DNA from 3 places in the Kitasatospora sp. NPDC036934 genome. Region 1 is predicted to be linked to each of the others. Evidence: riboswitches for the same ligand, from Rfam matches in the RefSeq annotation. Region 1 holds a riboswitch; each other region holds the start of a gene.
What was found. Region 1 has a riboswitch for cobalamin ahead of ACZ7BZ_RS09445 (cobalamin biosynthesis protein). Riboswitches for the same ligand answer to the same signal wherever they lie in the genome.
Positions count from the first base shown of each region.

Region 2: another riboswitch for cobalamin. It lies ahead of ACZ7BZ_RS17010 (ribonucleoside-diphosphate reductase subunit alpha); the one in region 1 lies ahead of ACZ7BZ_RS09445 (cobalamin biosynthesis protein).
Region 3: another riboswitch for cobalamin. It lies ahead of nicT (Nickel transporter NicT); the one in region 1 lies ahead of ACZ7BZ_RS09445 (cobalamin biosynthesis protein).

Region 1 covers NZ_JBVJQR010000005.1:65,697-67,951, forward strand. The annotation lists gene ACZ7BZ_RS09440 (helix-turn-helix domain-containing protein) at 144-836, opposite strand; cobalamin riboswitch at 1,033-1,160, shown strand; gene ACZ7BZ_RS09445 (cobalamin biosynthesis protein) at 1,272-2,255, shown strand, end outside.
Region 2 covers NZ_JBVJQR010000010.1:40,215-42,469, forward strand. The annotation lists gene ACZ7BZ_RS17010 (ribonucleoside-diphosphate reductase subunit alpha) at 1-933, opposite strand, end outside; cobalamin riboswitch at 1,125-1,265, opposite strand; gene ACZ7BZ_RS17015 (hypothetical protein) at 1,705-2,255, shown strand, end outside.
Region 3 covers NZ_JBVJQR010000011.1:88,601-90,855, reverse strand. The annotation lists gene ACZ7BZ_RS18410 (hypothetical protein) at 1-428, opposite strand, end outside; gene ACZ7BZ_RS18405 (ArsR/SmtB family transcription factor) at 489-872, opposite strand; cobalamin riboswitch at 954-1,147, shown strand; gene nicT (Nickel transporter NicT) at 1,180-2,255, shown strand, end outside.

The DNA.
Region 1 (2,255 bases):
AGCGCGTCCCTCTCGCCTGGGGCGGGTGGGGGGAGGGGGGAGGGGTGAGGTGGCGAGGGGGGGGAGGTGGGGGGAGGTGGTGGGTGGGTGCGCGGGCTTTGCCCTGCGCGCCCGCTGCGGGTGGGGGTAGAGGTGTGGGCCGGTCAGATGGGGATGGTGGGGTGGTGGGTGCTGAGGAGGCGCCAGAAGCGGGGGGTGAGGGGTGGGGTGGGGGTGCGGGGCTGGGTGGTGGAGCCCCAGTGGGTGGGGATGTGGTGTTCCTGTTGGAGGAGGGGGAGGACGGCGGCGAGGTCGGCTTCCGGGACGGGGACCAGTCGGGCGAGCGGGCGCAGGTGGGGCTGCCAGCGGCCGGTCACGCACTGGCGGAGCAGCCGATCGAGGGCTTCGCGGCGGCCGGTGGCCTCGACCAGTTCGGTCAGGCGCAGGCCGAGTACCTGGGCGAGGGCGTGGGTCTGGTCCGGGTCGCCGTCCCAGTGGCCGGTCAGTTCGGCCTGCCGGTAGGTGGGGAGTGGCATTCCGATCCGTTCGGCGACGGTCTCCTGGGGGAGTTCCCGGGACAGGCGGTGGTCGCGCAGGGTCACCGGGCGGCCGCCCATCAATTGGTCGGCCGGGCACCAGAGGGCGCGGGCCAGGGCGATGAACTCGGCTTCGCCGGGCCGCAGCTCGCCGTTCTCCCAGGCGAGCACGTGACCGGGGAGCAGCCGTACGCCGTGCGCGGCCATGCCCTCGGCGACCTGCTCGGGGGTCAGCCCGAGGCCGGCCCGGTGGGCGCGGGCGGCTCCCGGCGAGAACGGCACCGGGGCGAGGGCGGCGGCGGGTGGCTTTCTGCGGCGCATGGCACCGAACGTAGGTGCGGCCGGCGGCGCGTCCCCAGCCGCCGAACGCACGAAGCGGGGCCGGTCGGCGCTGCTCCGCGCTGGGCGATCGCACAGGGCGGGTGCGTGCACGTCGTGTGACCAACCCCTCCGCGACCTCGGTTGACTCCCGGTTCGGGCGCGTGATGGGATCCTGGGGCCAAACGGAGGCATGGAGAGGAAGCCGGTGCGAGTCCGGCGCGGTCCCGCCACTGTCACCGGGGAGCACCCTCGGAATCGCCACGGCGGGTCGTCAGGAGCCGCTGGAAGGCCCGTGGGTGCGTCCGACCCGGAAGCCAGGAGACTCTCGCCACCGGTACGTCGATCCAGGGCGCGGACCCTGAGTGAGGACACCCACGCGATGCAGGCTGCCCCACCGAAGACGGACCCTCGGACAGAGCCCAGCCGCCCGCTGCCGTGCGCCCGCTGACCCGCGCCGCCGCCTTCGCGCTGGGCGCGGTCGCGGGCTACGCCGCCGACGCCCGTTTCGCCGACCCGCGCCGCGGCCACCCCGTCGCCCTGTTCGGCAGCGCCGCGACCCGACTGGAGCGGCGCCTGTGGCGCGACCACCGGGCCGCCGGGGCCGGGTACACCGCGCTGTGCGTGGGCACGGTCGCGGCCGGGGCGCTCGCCCTGGACCGTACGGTCGGACGGCGTCCGCTGGGCCGGGCCGCGCTGGCGGCCGCGGCGACCTGGACGGTGCTCGGCGGCACCTCGCTGACCCGGGAGGCGCGCACCATCGGACACTCGCTCGCCGCGGGCGACCTGACGGCGGCCCGGGAGCGGCTGCCGCACCTGTGCGGGCGGGATCCGAGCGCGCTGGACGAGCAGCAGCTCGCCCGGGCGGTGGTCGAGTCGGTGGCCGAGAACACCGCCGACGCCGTGGTGAACGCGCTGACCTGGGGCGCCCTGGCCGGCACCCCGGGCCTGCTGGCCTTCCGCGCGGTGAACACCCTGGACGCCATGGTCGGCCACCGTTCGCCCCGCTACGCCCGGTTCGGCTGGGCCTCGGCCCGGCTGGACGACCTGGCGGGCTGGCCGGGCGCCCGGCTGACGGCGCTGCTGACGGTGGCCGCCGCGCCCGAACCCCGTACCGCCTGGCGGGTCTGGCGCCGGGACGGCTCCGCGCACCCGAGCCCCAACGCCGGCCAGGCCGAGTCGGCCTTCGCGGGGGCGGTCGGCGTGCGGCTGGGCGGGAGTCTTCGGTACCCGCACGAGCCGAAGGGCGCATCGGCTTCGGGTCACGAGCGCCCGGGGGCGAATGCGGAGCCACAGCCGCGCGTGGAGCACCGGCCGGTGCTGGGGGCGGAGTTGCGGCCGGTGACGGTGGACGACATCGAGCGGGCCTGCACGCTGTCCCGGCGGGTGGGCGCGCTGGCGCTGGGTACGTCGGTCGCGGGG
Region 2 (2,255 bases), on a different contig from region 1:
CTCGATGTCGGCGTGCCAGGTCTCCAGGTAGACGCAGGCCGCGCCCTTGCGGCGGCCGCCCTGGTTGACGGCGGCGACCGAGGAGTCGAGGGTGCGCAGGAACGGCACGATGCCGTTGGACTTGCCGTTGGTGCCGCGGATCAGGCTGCCGCGCGAGCGGATGCGCGAGTACGACAGGCCGATGCCGCCGGCGTGCTTGGAGAGGCGGGCGATCTGCGCGTAGCGGTTGTAGATCGAGTCCAGGTTGTCCAGCGGCGAGTCCAGCAGGTAGCAGCTGGACATCTGCGGGTGCCGGGTGCCGGAGTTGAAGAGCGTCGGCGAGGAGGTCAGGTACTCCAGGCGGCTCATCAGGCCGTACAGCTCGGACACCTCGCGCACCGACTGCTCGGAGTCGCCGACCGCCAGGCCGCAGGCGACGCGGAGCAGGAAGTGCTGCGGGGTCTCGATGACCTTGCGGGTGATCGGGTGGCGCAGCAAGTAGCGGGACTGCACGGTGCGCAGGCCGAAGTACTCGAAGCGGTCGTCGCCCTTGGTGTCGATGAGCGCGTCGAGGGTGTCGGCGTGCTTGGCGACGAAGGCGGCGGTGGTGTCGCCGATCAGGCCCTCGGCGTGGCCGACGGCGATCGAGGCGGAGAAGGAGACCGAGCCCTGGCCGTTCGCCTCGTCGACGATCTCCAGGGCGAGCAGACGGGCCGCCAGCTTCGAGTACTGGGGGTCCTCGGCGATCATCGACGCGGCGGCGTCCACGGCCAGCCCGCGCAGCTCGGCGAAGTCCGAGCCGGCGTGGCGGCCGCGCAGCGCGGCGGCGGCGACATGGCCGGGGTCGACCTCGGTGAGGTCGGCGCTGCGGTCGGTGAGCAGCCGCAGGAGCGCGCCGCCGGGGTCGGAGACCGTCGGGTCGACAAATGCGGTACCGGTGCCCTGGGCGGGCAGGGTGACTGAGGCAGCGGTGGTCAAGGCGCTCTCTCCTGGCGGCGATCGGCGGCGTGATCGGGGTCACCCGGGCCGATGTGGGCAGGGGAGCACGGCGCGAACGCAAAAAGCGTCGCGCGAGGTGTCTCCCCGGCCCGCCCGCGAGGCCCGGAGGGGTCGTTCTGGTGCCGGCGCGGCCTCTGCGGGAGGGCCGTGGCGCACACTGTTCGGCAGGTACTCGGACTCGCGGTACGGCTGCTGGAGCCGCCCGCACACCGCTGCGGGGCAGTCCCGGAATCGCACCGGGTTCCCCTGCATCGACAGCAGAAGCGAGCATACATGTAGTGGTGTCTCCTCGATGCGACACCACATGTAGTGCGGCGTGGCGTGTTGGCGCGATGACCTGCGGTGCCCGGGCGGGTGATGGTTCGTGGTCTTCCGAGGGCTGGAGTGGCGCCCGGGAGGCGATGCGGCGGCCCACCGGGCGCCCCGGATCCGCGCGTCGGACGCCCCCGGTCCGGGCGCCGCGCGTCCTGGTTTCGCCACGGAACGGTCACCGGGCCTCGGGGCGCCCGGGGGGATGCCCTACGATCTGGGCGCATGAGCGACGGAACTGGCGTACCTGGGCACGGACCGCAGGGGACGCCTCCCGCCGGGCCGGGGGGCGCACAGAATCAGCAGCCGGCGGTACCGGGTCCGGTACCGCCACCGAGCGGCGGCTTCGGCCCGCCGCCGGCCTCCTACGGGCCGGTGGCACCGCCCGGGCAGCCGTTCTCGCAGCCCGTCCCGCCGGTGCCCCAGCCGGTTGCCCAGCCGGTCCAGCCGCCGGCCCCGCAGCCGCAGTGGCAGCAGCAGCCTCCCCAGCAGCCGGCTCCGCCGCAGCCCGTCCCGCCGCAGCGCGTCGAGCCGGACTGGGAGGCGTTGGCGAACCGCAACGAGGCCGACGGCAAGCGCAAGCGCCGGGTGAAGGTCATCGGCATCGTGGCCGCCGTCGTCCTGGTGGGCGGCGCGGTCGCGGGCGGCGTGCTGCTCCTCGGCAAGAAGGACGACCCGAAGAAGCCCGGCGGCGGTGCGGTCTCCACCGCCTCGACCAAGCCGACCCCCGGTCCGTCGAGCGCGAGCGGGACCCCGGGCGGCCAGCCGGACGACCCGTCGAAGCCGATCTGGGAGGCTGCCACCGACCCGGCGCCGCAGGACGCGGGGGCGCTGTTCTCCGCCCTGCAGGTGACGGTCAACGGCGCGACCTGGAACCGGACCGTGGTCTCGCTGGACCAGCCCTGCTGGGACGGCAACTCCACCACCGGCGGGCTGGGCAAGATCCTCGGCGACCAGGGCTGCCAGAA
Region 3 (2,255 bases), on a different contig from region 1:
ACCCGGCCGCGGTGGGTGAGTTCGTTGCGGGAGAGACCGGCGGCGGTGACGGTGTCGCCGGTGGACTCGGTGACCAGGCGGTTGTAGCCGGCGCCGTGCGGGAGGACGACCAGGCGGGCGTCCAGGCGGTGCATGGAGGCGTGGACGGCGCAGGCGACGGCGAGGTCGAAGCGGCGCCGGACGGCGTCCTCCCAGTCGAGCACGGTGTAGCCGGGCAGGCCGTGGAGGTACTCGTCCAGGGCGCGATCGGCGAACGCGGAGCCGGGGTTGACGGTGAAGTACCGCTCGATGCCGTCCGGGTTCAGCAGAGCGAGGACGTCCAGGACCCGGGTCGCGGAGGTGAGGGTGCGGGCGACCGCCAGCACGCGGGCCTTGACCGGGCGGGTGTTCCAGCGGTCGGCGGGCCAGACGTGGGGGTGGGACGGCACATCGTGATCGTACTCATCCGGCCGCGTCTCGGCGTGGTTTGTCGGAGGTCGGTCGGGTCGTCAGCCCGCCGCCGCGGTCGGCTCGTCGTGCTCGGCTGCGGCGCACTCGTCGAGGAGGGGGCGCATGGCGTCGTCCACGAGCCGGTAGCGCACCACTCGTCCGTCCTTGTCGCCGGTGACGACGCCCGCGGTGCGGAGCAGGCGTAGGGCCTGGGAGACGGCCGGGTCGCGCATGCCGGTGGCGACCGCCAGGTCGCTGACGGCGAGCGGGCCGGCCCGGTGGAGGGCGAGCAACAGGGCGAGCCGTCCGGGGTCGGAGAGCAGGGAGAACCGCTCGGCCCAGGACCGGACGTGGGCGGTGTCCCCGATGGCGGCGATGGCCTCGCAGACCCGGTGTCCGTCGATGGTGCGGTGGCCCGCGCGGTCGGCCGGTACGAGATGCATGCGGACATTCTGGCAGCTCACCACCTGTGATCCTGGACACCTGCACAGGTGCGCAGCCTTGCGGGGGTGTGGTGCTACCCCTACGGTGTTCCCCGCCGTGGTGCTCGGGAAGACCGGTGACGGACCCTCAACAGGTCCCAGTCCGGAGCGGCCCTCGCCACTGTGATCGGGGGACAGTTGTCCGGACCCACATGCCACTGGGCGCCTCGCGCGCCTGGGAAGGCGGGTCCGGAAGCCCCGTAAGCCAGGAGACCGGCCACGGCATCTCACGAAGTCATTCCACGAGGTGCTGGAGCGTGATCCCGAGATGACCCTGCCCGAAACCGCCTCTCCCGCCGAGGCGGCGCCCCCCTCCGTCCTGCCCACCTTCCGCTGGAAGCGCGAGGACACCCTCCGGACCGCCGGGCTGATGGGGGTGATCCTCGCCATGCACGTGGCCGCCTTCGGGACGCTGGTCTTCCTGGTCGCGCCCCACGGCTACCAGGTCGGCACCCAGGTGTTCGGGGTCGGCCTGGGCATCACCGCGTACACCCTGGGCATGCGGCACGCCTTCGACGCCGACCACATCGCGGTGATCGACAACACCACCCGCAAGCTGATGGCGGACGGCAAGCGGCCGGTCTCGGTGGGCTTCTGGTTCGCCCTCGGGCACTCCTCGATGGTGGTGGTGATGGCCGCCCTGGTGGCGGGCGGCGCCCAGCTGGCGAACACCCTGATGGACCACGACTCGGCCACCCACAAGTGGCTCGGGCTGGTCGGCACCACGGCCTCCGGCGCCTTCCTCTATCTGATCGGGGCGCTCAACCTGGCGGCGCTGCTGGGCATCCTCAAGGTGTTCCGCTCGATGCGGGCCGGGAAGTACGACGAGGCGGAGCTGGAGGAGCACCTCGACTCGCGCGGCTTCATGGCCCGGATCCTGAACCGGGCGACCCGTTCGATCACCCGGCCCGGGCAGATGTTCCCGGTCGGCATGGTGCTGGGCCTGGGTTTCGACACCGCGACCGAGGTCACCCTGATGGTGATGGCCGGTTCGGGCGCGGCAGCCGGACTGCCCTGGTACGCGATCGTCTGCCTGCCGCTGCTGTTCGCGGCCGGGATGAGTCTCTTCGACACCCTGGACGGGACGTTCATGAACTTCGCGTACCAGTGGGCCTTCTCCAACCCGGTGCGCAAGGTGTACTACAACCTGACCATCACCGGGCTGTCGATCGCGGTGGCCTTCATCATTGGCACCATCGAGCTGGTCGGCGTGCTGCACGAGAAGCTCGACCTGACGGACCCGGTGACCGGGTTCGTCGCGGACGTCTCGCTGGACAACGTCGGCTACGCGATCGCGGGGCTGTTCGTGGTGGTGTGGGCGATCGCCATCGGCTACTGGAAGCT